One region of the Veillonella sp. CAG:933 genome, then DNA from elsewhere that is predicted to be linked to it. Evidence: riboswitches for the same ligand, from Rfam matches in the RefSeq annotation. Region 1 holds a riboswitch; each other region holds the start of a gene.
What was found. A riboswitch is a leader RNA that binds a small molecule or an ion and turns the genes downstream of it on or off. The one in region 1 is predicted to bind S-adenosylmethionine.

Region 1 (4,610 bases):
CAAAAGCCCATTCTTTGGTTGTCGCTCATCTTCGTGGTTCAAGTGGCGTTCAACTTTTGGTCGTCCTATTACAGTGGCCAGATTAAGTTTGCTAATCACTGGCTTCAATATGCGTACTCCATGAAGCTCAATTATTGGGTGCTTCACTATATTTGGCTCTTCCTCTTAGGCGCGGTGGTAGCGGAACGCTATGAAGCAACCTGTGAGTTATTGTGGCGCTATAAAGGGCTTTTGACAATCACCTTTGCATTTTCGGTGGCCCTCATGATAGGCAGTTATTTTTACGTCCTCAATGAGCGGCATTATACTTTGTTGGAAGCGATTTACACGGTTCATCAATTGAGTCCTATGGGGATGCTCTATACCGGTGCCGCTACGCTGTTCTTCCTGTTCTTCTTCATTGCCACACCGATGAGCAGTGCCGCGAGGGCTATTTGGGAGCAGATTGGTGAGACGTCGTACGGGATTTACTTGATTCATCCGTTTATGCTCATCATTCTCTCGGCCGGTATGTTTGTGGCTAAATTGCAATATACGGCTTTGGTTGTTATCGGGCTCTATATTTCCACTGTTTGCATGTCGTACTTAGGGACTTTGCTTTTGAAAAAACTGCCGAAACCGGTGCGTCGTATTCTTTTGGGTCGCTAAATAATCTTTTTGACGGAGTACGCTGCTTTTGCTTGGCTGATAAACGATTTTGACTATACCGTAAATTGAATAGTTAATAAAATTATTTACCTTGTGGGCAAGTGTCCGTCGACTGTGCTATAATCGTTACATAAACAATATTTGATTTTTGTTGGATGTCCCGATGTGTAATTTCGGGTTGCCACATATGATATGCGAGGTGTTCTTATGAAAGAGTTAACCTATTTTAACGGTGAATTTGTAGAACCTGGTGCTAAATGCGTCAGCTTAGACGATCGCGGCTACTGCTTCGGCGACGGCGTGTATGAAGTAACACGCGTTTTTGACGGCCGTTGCTTTGCTTTTTCGTACCATCAGGACAGACTCTATCGCTCCATGCGCTTCATGGATATTCCGGTAAAAATGCGTCCGGAAGATTTGCAGGAACTGCATGAAATCATGATTGAACAGAGTGGTATTACGGACGGCTATATTTATCTGCAGATTACCCGTGGTGTGGAACCGCGTCATCATGCATATGATCGCTCCAAATTGGAACCGACCATGTACATGTATATTCGCCCGATCAAAGAAGATTTGAGCAAATTGGGTGAAGGTGTCAAAGCAATCAGTTTGCCTGACGAACGTTGGCTTAATGTGGATATTAAAACATTGAACCTCATTCCGAATATTTTGGCCCAGACCAAGGCTGAAAAGAAATTCGCTTATTCCGCCGTTTTATTCCGCGACGATATCTGCACGGAAGGGGCTACATCTAACGTATTTGCCGTTAAAGACGGCATTTGCTATACCCATCCGGCCAATAACTTAATTTTAAAAGGTATTACGCGCCAGCTCGTAGTAACTCGCGTCGCTCCGACAGCAGGCGTTTCCGTTATTGAAAAAGAGTTTGATCGTGAATTTGTTGAAAATGCGGATGAACTCTTCTTCACTGATACAATCGGCGGTATTATTCCGATTACGACCTATGATCGCAAGCCGGTTGGCAATGGTGAAGTAGGTCCTGTAGCCGCCAAATTGCGTGCCGGTTATGAAAAATTATTGGCAGAAGGGTTGGCTTAATTAATTTATGAATACCCGAATCATTACGGGGACGGGATTATTATTGGCGCTGGCTTTGCTTAGTCAAAGTCTGCGCCTTATTATTCCGTTGCCCAATATGGTAAGTATGTTTTTGATTGGCTCCTTAGTGGGGCTTTGTATGTTGGTGGCGGCCATGCGTTACGGCTTGGCAAGCGGTCTTGTTATTGCGTGGGCAACGCCGGTCATTGCGTTTATGCAGGCCATGTTGCCGTTCGCGCCCTTTGTGCCGCTCGTGGCGTTAGGAAATACGGTATTTGTAATACTTGGTTATCTCCTTAAAAATCAGTCCGTATGGCTGCAAGCTCTTGTATGCAGCGTGGCCAAATGCGTCGTTTTATATTGCAGTTTTGCCCTGTTATTTGTAGGTTTTGCCGTGCCGTATCCGATTGGACGGGCCGTTCTATTTATGATGAGTTGGCCACAGATTGTGACGGGCACGTTGGCTGTTATAGGGGCACGGTTCCTTTTGAATCACAGCTCACTGGGAGGCAATAAATAATCTTATCAATGGTTATATAAGAACTCTATAGGTAGCTATATAAAAGCCCTATAAGCTGTCTATGAGTCTTCTATTGACAGTCATTCGCTACAGTGTTATGATTTTATCACGCTAAAAATACATAGGTTCATCAAGAGTTGACTGAGGGACTGGCCCTATGAAGTCGCGGCAACCATCCGGTAAGGAACGGTGCCAATTCCAACGAAGCTAGGCTTCGACAGATGAAGAAACTGTAACTCTTCATGTGTGTGAAGAGTTTTTTTATTGTATTAAATATATTTCAAATAGAGAGTTAGAGAAAAGGAGAGCGATCACATGATTGAACTTACGCATATTAGCAAAGTTTATGACGGTCCGAATCGCGTAGAAGCGCTAAAAGACATTAGCCTATCCGTTAAAGAGGGCGAAATCTTCGGGGTTATCGGTCAAAGTGGGGCCGGTAAATCAACCTTGATTCGTTGTATTAATATGCTGGAACGACCTACATCCGGTTCTGTTGTAGTAGACGGTGTAGATCTTACGAAATTGAATGAAAAGGACCTCAGGGAACAGCGGAAAAACATCGGCATGATTTTCCAGCACTTCAATTTATTGTCGTCCCGTACGGTTTATGATAATGTAGCCTTCCCGCTGGAGTTGCAGGGGATGAGTAAAGCGGAAATCAAGGAACGCATTTTGCCGATTCTTGATATCGTTAAATTGGGCGACCGTTTGAATAACTACCCATCTCAGTTATCGGGTGGTCAGAAACAGCGTGTCGGCATTGCCCGCGCTTTGGCAAGTAATCCGAAAGTATTACTTTGTGACGAAGCCACGTCTGCGTTGGATCCGCAGACTACCAAATCCATCTTGGAATTATTGAAAGATATTAATGAAAAATTAAAATTAACTATCGTCCTCATTACACATGAAATGCAGGTTATCAAAGAAATTTGCGACCGCGTTGCCGTTATTGAAGGCGGCGTTATTTTGGAAGAAGGTCGTGTAGTCGATGTATTTACAGGCCCTAAAGAAAAGACAACGAAGGAATTCGTAGGGGCTATTATCAGTCATAAATTACCGGAAGAAGCATGGCGCCATCTCAATGTACAGCCCGATTGGAAAGACGGCTTACATCCGATTATTCGTTTGAACTTCACCGGGGATGTTGTGGATGAGCCGATTGTAGCGGGCATGATTCGCCGCTTCGGCCTCGATGTAAGTATTCTCTTCGGCGGCGTCGATTACATTCAAGACACGAGCTTTGGTCATTTGATTGTAGTGTTAGACGGTAACAGAGAGAATGAAGAGCAGGCGATTCAGTACTTGAATGAATTGCCTATTGGAAGCGAGGTGATCGGCTATGTCGCAACAAATCATTAATTTGTTGATTCAAGGTTTAGGCGAAACCTTGCAAATGACAGTTATCTCTACCATTGTATCCATGATTGTAGGGATTCCGCTCGGTGTTATTTTGGTAATCACCGGCAAAGGCCATATTATGGAAAATAAGGCAGTGAATGCCACATTAGGTTCGGTTGTAAATGCACTCCGTTCCATTCCGTTTATTATTTTGATGGTAGCGATTATTCCGCTGACCCGTATTATTGCCGGTTCCTCCATCGGGACTACGGCGGCTTGTGTACCGCTTACGATTGCGGCTATTCCGTTCTTGGCGCGTTTGGTAGAAACATCGATTCGCGAAATCAACAGCGGTGTTATTGAAGCAGCGCAGGCTATGGGGGCTTCACCAATGCAGATTATCCGCAAAGTGTTATTGCCGGAAGCATTGCCTACAATTATTGATAACATAACTGTTTTGGTAGTTAACTTAATCAGCTACTCCGCTATGGCCGGTGCTATTGGGGGCGGCGGTCTTGGGGATATCGCGATCCGTTACGGTTATCAGCGTTTTCAAGGCGACGTAATGTTGGCGACTATCGTTATCTTGATTGTATTGGTGCAATTGATTCAGTCTTGCGGTGATTTCTTGTCCCGCAAAGTGAATAAACGTTAAGCTTTTGTAAAAAGCATTGGCATGCATGACGTGCCGGACAGATAAGTTTTTTTGAAAAAGAAAAAGAGAGTAGAGAAAAGACTGGGAGGAAACATATGAAAAAATTAGCATTCTTATTGGCAGCCATCGCAACGTTCGCCTTGGTATTGGTTGGTTGCGGCAATGACAGCAAAGACGGCGCCGCAGCGGGGAATCATGAAATTTCCGTAGGTGTAACAGCCGGTCCGCACGCTCAGGTTATGGTTTTTGTAGCCAAAGAGGCGGAGAAACAAGGTCTTAAAGTTAAAGTCGTAGAGTTTAATGATTATATTCAGCCGGATGTGGCGCTTGAACAAAAAGAATTGAGTGCCAACTCCTATCAGCATCAGCCATTCCTTGACAACA
Region 2 (4,610 bases), on a different contig from region 1:
AATATCTCCTGCACCAAGAACATGTACACAATGGTGCCTACGGCAATGCTAAGCAATAAATTGCGCCGCCAATAGTGAACGGCCGCCAATATTACCAAAGCAATGGCCTCCGGAATGCCGTTCGGCGCTACCGAGAGCGATACATCCTTTAACGAATACACCACCAAGAGCCCCATAACGGCAGCCGGCAACATATCGCCTAAGTACGTCACGATGGCCGGCGGTTTTTCCGACTTGGCAAAAACGACAAACGAAATAAAACGCGTAGCCATCGTACCAAGGACGACGGCGCCAATGGTAATCGTCATTTCCCAAGCTGTCATGAAGCCGTCCCCCCTTCATCTGCTAAATCCGTTTCTTTTTTACCCTTAAACTTATACAGTAAACTGAAGATAACTACCATGAGGGCCATGGCCGGCAGCATAAATACATCCGGCCCCAAGACAATACGCATCAAGAGCGACACGCCGAGACCGATACAGCCGGGCAGTAAATTTTTGCCCTTTAACAGGATATCCAGGAATATAACCGCAAACAAGGCCGCTAGAACAAACTCAATACCTTTTAAGTTTAAGGTAATGAATTGACTGCCTATGGAGCCCATGGCCACGCCGAGCACCCAATAGACAAAGTTCAGCCACGTCACATGAAGATAAAACCAGCCTCTATCCACATTATCCGGCAAATTTACGGTCGCGTTGAGGGCAAACGACTCATCACACATGCCGAAAATAAGGGGATATTTTTTCCACCCCTGTGAAGTATAGCGGGTTAACATGGTCAACCCGTAAAAAATGTGACGTCCGTTAACCATAAAGGCCAGAATAAACGCCCCCAACGGATCAAAGGGAGCGGTCAATAAGGCGACGGTCACAAACTCCATAGAGCCTGCAAAGATGGTCGCGCTCATAATAATCGGCAAATACCAAGGCAGGCCCTGTCCTACGGCAAAGAGGCCGTAGGAGATGCCCAGAAATAAGAAGCCCGCACAAATCGGCACGGTTAAGGGAAAAGCGTAGCGAAACGCCTCCCGCCCCGCACTCTTGTCATGGCTCTTCTTACTACCATCGGGTGAAGTGGCAGCTTCAGTCGAAACATTATTTACATTGCGACTTTCATCATTGCGACTTTCATCATTCTTCATAGGGCCCCCAAGCCTTTTCAGCAACTCGTTTAATGAGTGCCAACTTAGCAAATTGTTCTTCTTCGGTTAAATTATTGCCTTCTTCCGTAGAGGCAAAACCACATTGCGGGCTCAAAGCCAATTGGTCTTTTGGCACATACAAGCTGGCTTCTTCAATACGAGCCAATAGGTCTTCTTCTTTTTCAAGTTCAGGGAACTTGGAAGTAACGAGTCCTAATACGACCTTCTGATTTTTTATAAAACGAAGCGGTGAAAACCCGCCGGCACGGTCGGAATCGTATTCCAAGAAGAAACCGTCAATGTTACAATGACCGAACAGTGTTTCCGCCACCGGTTCATAGCCCCCCGATGAGAACCAAGTGGAACGGAAGTTACCGCGGCAAATATGCATAGTTACAGCTAAATCGTCCGGTTTACCTTCCAAGGCATAATTAATTACTTCTACATATTTTTTAGCAATATGATTTAAATCTAAACCACGGGCCGCATATTCTTTGCGTTTTGTTTCATCGCAGAATTCACCCCAAGAAGTGTCATCCAACTGAAGATAACGACAACCGGCATCATAGAATGCCTTAATCGCCTTACGATAGGCTTTGGCAATGGCTTCAAATAAAGCCTCTTCATTTTTATACTGCGCAATAGGTTCATAATGTTCTTCGCGAACACAGCAAATCAAATGGAGCATGGATGGCGACGGAATCGTAAATTTAGCAACCGCTCTATCACCGGCCGTGGCTTTTACGAATTTAAAATCTTCCAAAAACGGATGGTTATCCGGGAAGTCGATATCGCCTACGATTTTAAGAGTGGCCGCTTTAGGCTGATGGCCTTTAAAAGCTACGGACCAATGGTCCGCTTTAATACGTTCAACGCCCACCAATTGTTCCAAGAAATCTAAATGCCAGTACGCACGGCGAAATTCACCATCTGTTACAGCTTTAAGACCTACGTTAACTTCTTTATCGATTAAGTCGCGAATGGCTTCATCTTCTACCTTACGAAGTTCCGCTTTACCAAGAGTCCCCGCTTCTACTTCTTGGCGCGCTTTTTTTACAGATTCAGGTCGTAAAAAACTCCCCACAACATCATAGCGGAACGGACCTTTCCCAATTGTCTGCTTTGCATTACTCATATTCTCAATCTCCTCTCAAAAGTGGCAGCTAATAAAAAAAGTCGTCAACAAATGACGACCTACTGTCTTATCATCTGCCGGTTACCCGTTGGACTTAGCACCTTGCCTCTTGCATATGCATCAAGCAGGTTGCCGCAGCATCACCGGGCCAAATCCCTCAGCTGCTCTGGATGATTCTATAAAATTATAGCTACCTGGGGGTAAAACATTACCCTTTCGATGTATATTATAATACTTCAATCAGAGATACATGTCAACTGTAGTTATACAAAAAGAGCATCAAATACTGTGATTGTCACAAGCATTCGATGCTCTATGATTCGCTAATCGGAATATTCGTTTATCTCGTTATCGAAATAAACGTTTATTCAATTCTCAGCCTATCCTCTTATTCAGGTTTCTTGAATTTAGGGGATGTTGGGCAAGTTTCAGGCGTTACATCTTTACGTACACCAAGATCGCTACTGCGGTCGGTGAAATGAGTGTGTAACAACTGTTCGGACAATTCGCCCAATGGTTTATCAAAGAATTCAGTGTAAATTGCTTTGATTTCAGGGTTTTCATAGCTGGAACGAAGTTTCATGTTGGAATCCATATCATAGATACCTTTGATACGAGCTTCACGAACTTTGTTAGCTACCGGCATTTTAACGCGTGGCTGACCGCCGCCACCGATACAACCGCCAGGGCAAGCCATCATTTCAACGAAATCGTATTTTTTACCATTAGCTTTCATGTCGTCCAAGAATGTACGGATATTTTTACCACCATGAACAACTGCTAATTTTAATTTTTTGTCGCCAATTTTAACTTCCGCTTCGCGAACGCCTTCCATACCGCGAACTTCCTGCAAGTTAGTGTAACGTTCAGGAGTTGGTTCTTCACCGGTAATAAATTTGTAAGCACTACGAACAGCTGCTTCCATAACACCGCCGGTATTACAGAAGATTACGGAGCCACCGGTTTCAGCACCGATGTATTTATCCATCTGAGATTCTTCTACCTGAATGAAGTCGATACCGGATTCACGAATCCATTTACCGAATTCACGAGTCGTAATACAGTAATCGGTATCACGAAGCTCTTCTTTTTCCCAGTATGCAGCGGATTTATTCTGTTCAGGACGACGAATTTCGAATTTCTTAGCCGTACAAGGAGCCACGCTCACGGATACGATTTTCTCAGGATCGATATTCATCTTCTTAGCGAAATATGTTTTAATAACAGCTGCTTCCATAGCGATACAGCTGCGAGTTGTAGAAATGTTTGGTAAATATTCAGGATAGTAAGTTTCGCAGAATTTTACCCATGCCGGGCAGCAGCTTGTAAACTGTGGCAATTCACCATGACCGTTTACAACGCGTTCGATTAATTCGCTGGCTTCTTCCATAATAGTTAAGTCGGCACCAAAGTTGGTATCTACTACATAGTCGGCACCAAGTTGACGCAATGCACCAATCATTTTGCCTTCTAAAACGGAACCCGGTTCATAACCGAATTCTTCACCGATACCTACACGTACAGCCGGTGCAGTTTGGATAACAACGATTTTATCAGGATCGGCGATAGCTGCTTTTACTTCGTCCAGTTCGGAACGTTCGTTCATGGAATCGAATGGGCAAGCGGCTGCGCACTGACCGCAATGAACACAAATCGGTTCATCACCGGTAGATTCTAAATCGTAGTAGTCAAGTACACCCATAACGTCAGCACAAGCACGACGGCATAATGTACAGTTTTTACATTTAGTTAAATCATGAATGATTGCAGGATTGTTCTCTGAAATCGGAACACGACGATCAATATGTTGGAATCGACTTTCGAAACTCATAGTTTTGCACCTCACACAAATAATACTAGTTATGTATTCAATATAATCCAACCTCTGTTGGAACCGACATCGACCAAAATTGTATGGTTGTGAGTGATGTCTCTTTGTAGTATAGCAAATTAAATCTCCTGTTTTCAAATAGGAATTAGATTATCATTGTGCATTATTACTCTGCAAAAAGTATGATAATACCGCCTTTTTTAGAGGATTTAAAAAATCAAAAAACAGCCTTCGAACAAAGGCTGTTTTTATAAATATTGTTGCATTAGTTTACTACTTGTGTCTACTCGATGCGTACTTTCAACTATTTACAATACGATGTCATCAAATAGCCCCTTAGGCAAGAGATGGTCTTATCGGTGCAAAGTAAACTGAGCCAATGAGTACAGGGTCTTGCCTTTAATCACGCAAGCTGCTACGTCTGTTCTAATCAACTCTTTTACTCTGAAAACAAGCGCTATAGCGGACCAATAGCTGCATAATTCCGCCATTTCTTCCAA
Region 3 (4,610 bases), on a different contig from region 1:
CGTATCAATGATACAATCTCTGCTCTATAGATTTGAAATTAAACTCAGCTTGTTAAAATATAAGCCATTTAAAACTTACTCTGTTTAATTTCAGATTATTTAATTATAAACCCGCTTCTTTGCGAAGAACATCAGCTTTATCAGTGTGTTCCCAAGGCAAATCAACATCGGTACGACCAAAGTGACCGTAAGCTGCCGTCTGATGATAGATTGGACGGAGCAAATCAAGCATTTCAATAATGCCGGCCGGACGAAGGTCAAAATGTTTCTTAACGAGTTCGCCGATTTGCTGTTCGGAGATTTTACCGGTACCGAAAGTTTCTACCATGATGGATACAGGTTTAGCTACGCCGATAGCATAAGCAATCTGAATTTCACATTTATCGGCAAGACCGGCTGCTACGATGTTTTTAGCTACGTAACGAGCTGCATAGGCCGCACTGCGGTCAACTTTTGTAGGATCCTTGCCGGAGAATGCACCGCCGCCGTGACGAGCCATGCCGCCGTAAGTATCAACGATAATCTTACGACCTGTTAAGCCGGCGTCGCCTTGCGGACCGCCAATTACGAAACGACCGGTTGGGTTAATGAAGAATTTAGTGTTTTCATCAACAAAACCTTCCGGTAATACCGGTTTGATAACCAATTCTTTAAGGTCTGCTTCGATTTGTTCACGGGATACTTCAGGACCGTGCTGCGTGGAAATTACGATGGTTTCAATACGTTTAGGCACGCCGTCAACGTATTCAACAGTTACCTGAGTTTTACCGTCCGGACGAAGGTAAGGCAAAGTGCCGTCTTTACGAACTTTGGTCAATTGACGGGATAAGCGATGTGCAAGAGCAATCGGCATTGGCATGAATTCTTCGGTTTCGTTAGTTGCATAACCGAACATCATCCCTTGGTCGCCGGCACCGATTTTATCAAATTTATCTGCGCCGCCTTCACGAGTTTCCAACGCATCGTCTACACCCATAGCGATATCGGCAGATTGTTCGTCAATAGCTACATTAACGCCGCAAGTATCGCAGTCAAAACCGTATTTAGCACGAGTGTACCCGATTTCGCGAATCGTTTCACGAACAATATGATTAATATCTACATAACAGTTAGTGGAAATTTCACCCACTACATGAACTTGACCTGTTGTTACAAGTGTTTCACATGCTACATGTGCCGTTGGATCTTGCGCAATAATCGCATCAAGTACGGCGTCTGAAATTTGGTCAGCGATTTTATCTGGATGACCTTCCGTTACGGATTCAGATGTGAAAAATACATGTTTTTCAGCCATTTACCCTTTACCTCCATAAAAAAATTCCTCATCAGCCAAGCGATGAGGAATATAACCCCATCTTTCGGCATATACCGTCGGACTTAGCACCTTTTCACATGAATGGTTGCTGTAGCTTCACAGGGCCTTTCCCTCCACTACTCTTGATGAGACAAAAATTACTATTAATTTAATTGTGATAGTTTATATCACTGATTTATTATACTATGGAATTACAATTCTGCCAAGGCTGAAATAATTCGCTTAGCGACATCACTTTTTGTCATAAGTGGCAATTGCATAATTTGACCACCCGGATAAATAAAAGTAACTTCATTGGTATCAACGTTAAAGCCTGCATTTTGTTTGCTTACATCATTAGCTACGAGCATATCAAGATTTTTGTTAAGTACTTTTGATTTGCCGTACTCGATGACATTTTGTGTTTCCGCTGCAAAGCCGATAAGTTTTTGATGAGTTTTATTCGCACCTAGACCTTTCAAGATATCCGGATTCTTAACGAGTTTAAGCTCTAAGGTATCCATTTTTTTGATTTTGGTATCTGCCATGTTCTCCACGCGAAAATCCGCTACAGCTGCCGCCATAATTACGGCATCACAGTTTTCATAACGACTGTTAACGGCTTCTTCCATATCGCGAGCTGAGTCAACAGGCACAAATTCCACGCCATACGGCACCGGCAATGCGCTCGGTGCCGATATTAAAATCGTACGAGCCCCGGCCAAAGCTGCTTGTTCGGCCACAGCGTAACCCATTTTGCCGCTGGAACGATTGCCGATAAAGCGGACCGGATCGATCGCTTCTTGCGTGCCGCCGGCCGTAACAATAACAGTTTTACCTTCCAGCAAATCACTTTTCATCATATGGAAGGACAACCATTCCACAATTTTAGCCGGTTCCGGTAAACGGCCCTTACCGACTATACCGCAAGCCAAGTGACCGCTGTCGGCTTCCAAAATATGCATCCCCAACTCACGTAAGGTTTTCATATTGCGCTGTGTAATCGGGTTTTCATACATATTAGTATTCATCGCCGGACATAAGAAAATAGGCGCTTCGGTAGCCAATAGCTGCGTAGTCAACATATCATCAGCAATTCCGGCTGACATTTTGCCAAGCACATTAGCCGTAGCCGGTGCCACTAAATAGGCATCGGCCCATCGGGCTAATGAAATATGCTCCACATTCCAATCATGTACATCTTCAAACATTTTAACAGCCACCGGATGGCCGCTGATTTCGCCGAAAGTCATAGGTGATACAAACTTGGTGGCGTTTTCTGTCATAACGACTTTAACTTCCGCTCCCAATTTACGTAAGCGGCTAACCACCTCTACAGCTTTATAGGCAGCAATACCGCCCGATACGCCTACAATTATGTGTTTATTTTTCATCCTCTGCCCCTGTTGGAATTAAAATTTAATTATTTAATACCGTCTTTGGTACGTGTAAAACCGATTTTATCTTCCGCAATTTCATGTAATGCTACCGATACCGGATTATCTGTATCGAGACCGGACACTAAAGCATGATCACCATCGGTAAGCTCACGAGCACGTTTCGCTGCCAAAGTAACCAAAGTGTATTTACTGTCTACATGTTTTTCCAAGTCCTTTAATAAAGGTTTTACCATCATAACGCATTACTCCTTTTTCCCACCATACTGTTTATAAATGTACTGGATTTTTTCTTTATTTCGTTTAATTTTGCAAGCTTCAGCCCGTAAAATAGACGCAACTTTTTCAACCGCATCGGGCAACACATCATTTACTACGATATAGTCATAGCGGTGAGCCAACGCAAGTTCCGAACTGGCTTTCGATAAGCGCTTATCAATGACATCGGCCGCATCCGTCCCGCGATCGCGCAAACGATTCGATAAAATATCTAAAGACGGCGGTACGATATAAATAAAAACGGCTTCGCTAAAGCGCTCCTTAACTTGCATAGCACCTTGAATATCAATTTCCAAAATAACGCTCTTACCTTCTGACAACAAGTCCATTACATGTTGTTTTGGCGTACCGTAAAAATTGTCGTACACCTGTGCATATTCAAGAAATGCATCTTCTTTAATTAAACGCTGAAACTCTTCTTTATCTCTAAAAAAGTAGCTAACCCCTTCTTCTTCACCGACACGGGGTGCACGAGTTGTCATCGATACGGAATATACAAGATTAGGCATTTGCTGGCGAAGGGCCGCACAAATTGTGCCTTTACCCGCACCCGAAGGGCCGGATAAGACAATTAAGATTCCTCTATCCGACATAATAACACCTACGCTTCCGTTGTTTCAGACGGTGTAGCCTGTACAATACGATGTGCTACGGTTTCCGGTTGGATAGCGGATAAAACGATTTGACCGCTGTCCATAACGAGAACGGCACGAGTCTTACGACCATATGTGGCGTCAACGAGCACGCTCTTTTCGCGAGCATCTTGAATCATTCGCTTAATAGGAGCCGATTCAGGACTGATAATCGCAATGAGGCGATTTGCTGAAACCATATTACCAAACCCGATGTTTAAAAGTTTTGTATTCATACTTAGTGACTCCTTACTCTACTACCTACTCTATGTTTTGAATTTGCTCTCTTATCTTCTCTAATTCACATTTCAATACTACAACGCGGTCAGTAATTTCTAAATCAGATCCTTTTGATCCCATCGTATTTACTTCACGATTCATTTCCTGTAACAAGAAATCTAATTTACGGCCAATCGGTTGATTCTCTTTGAGTGTGTCTTTTAATTGTACCACATGTGAGCCAAAACGTACAATTTCTTCTGTAATATCTGTTTTGTCACTCATAATGGCTACTTCCTGCAAAAATCTATCCATGTTGATATCTAAATCAGTTTTAGCCAAGGTTGCTTCAATGCGTTGCTGCAAACGTGTTTCATATTTCTTTACAGCTGCTGTTTTGTTGGCATCTACGGCATTTAACACATCTTCCAGTTTGGTAATACGACTTTCGATTTCGTTTGCTAAATGTTCCCCTTCGGCAGCCCGCATGGTTATTACGCCGGTGAGAGCATCACCTAATGCCTTCAAAGCTGTTTCTTGAAGCTTCGATTCTTCAAAAGGAACATCTTCTAAAAGAAGCCAATCCTGAGATACGGTCATCATATCTCGCAAGGCCACTTTCTTAATATCTTGAGCAAAACCGTTTTTTACCAAAAACTCGCGAATCTGCAATGCCAATGATTCATTCACGGTAAAAACTTTTTCCCGATCCCGTGTATTGCGTAGCGAAATATTGACTTCCACTTTGCCGCGTTGCAATACACTTTTAATCTGACGGCGCAGCTCATT

Region 2: linked by a shared signal. The riboswitch ahead of QZL64_RS06020 (5-methyltetrahydropteroyltriglutamate--homocysteine S-methyltransferase) and the one ahead of QZL64_RS03550 (methionine ABC transporter ATP-binding protein) in region 1 are both predicted to bind S-adenosylmethionine.
Region 3: linked by a shared signal. The riboswitch ahead of metK (methionine adenosyltransferase) and the one ahead of QZL64_RS03550 (methionine ABC transporter ATP-binding protein) in region 1 are both predicted to bind S-adenosylmethionine.

Annotation. Positions count from the first base shown of each region.
Region 1 is NZ_HF986172.1:12,687-17,296, reverse strand. Features, by position in the region: gene QZL64_RS03565 (acyltransferase) at 1-648, shown strand, start outside; gene dat (D-amino-acid transaminase) at 856-1,710, shown strand; gene QZL64_RS03555 (hypothetical protein) at 1,718-2,230, shown strand; SAM riboswitch class I at 2,355-2,458, shown strand; gene QZL64_RS03550 (methionine ABC transporter ATP-binding protein) at 2,546-3,592, shown strand; gene QZL64_RS03545 (methionine ABC transporter permease) at 3,573-4,226, shown strand; gene QZL64_RS03540 (MetQ/NlpA family ABC transporter substrate-binding protein) at 4,322-4,610, shown strand, end outside.
Region 2 is NZ_HF986195.1:3,008-7,617, reverse strand. Features, by position in the region: gene QZL64_RS06030 (branched-chain amino acid transporter permease) at 1-323, opposite strand, end outside; gene QZL64_RS06025 (AzlC family ABC transporter permease) at 320-1,144, opposite strand; gene QZL64_RS06020 (5-methyltetrahydropteroyltriglutamate--homocysteine S-methyltransferase) at 1,134-2,279, opposite strand; SAM riboswitch class I at 2,347-2,456, opposite strand; gene QZL64_RS06015 ([FeFe] hydrogenase, group A) at 2,668-4,110, opposite strand; gene QZL64_RS06010 (hypothetical protein) at 4,464-4,610, opposite strand, start outside.
Region 3 is NZ_HF986217.1:15,918-20,527, reverse strand. Features, by position in the region: gene metK (methionine adenosyltransferase) at 104-1,294, opposite strand; SAM riboswitch class I at 1,349-1,447, opposite strand; gene coaBC (bifunctional phosphopantothenoylcysteine decarboxylase/phosphopantothenate--cysteine ligase CoaBC) at 1,507-2,688, opposite strand; gene rpoZ (DNA-directed RNA polymerase subunit omega) at 2,718-2,930, opposite strand; gene gmk (guanylate kinase) at 2,937-3,563, opposite strand; gene remA (extracellular matrix/biofilm regulator RemA) at 3,572-3,838, opposite strand; gene QZL64_RS09630 (YicC/YloC family endoribonuclease) at 3,864-4,610, opposite strand, start outside.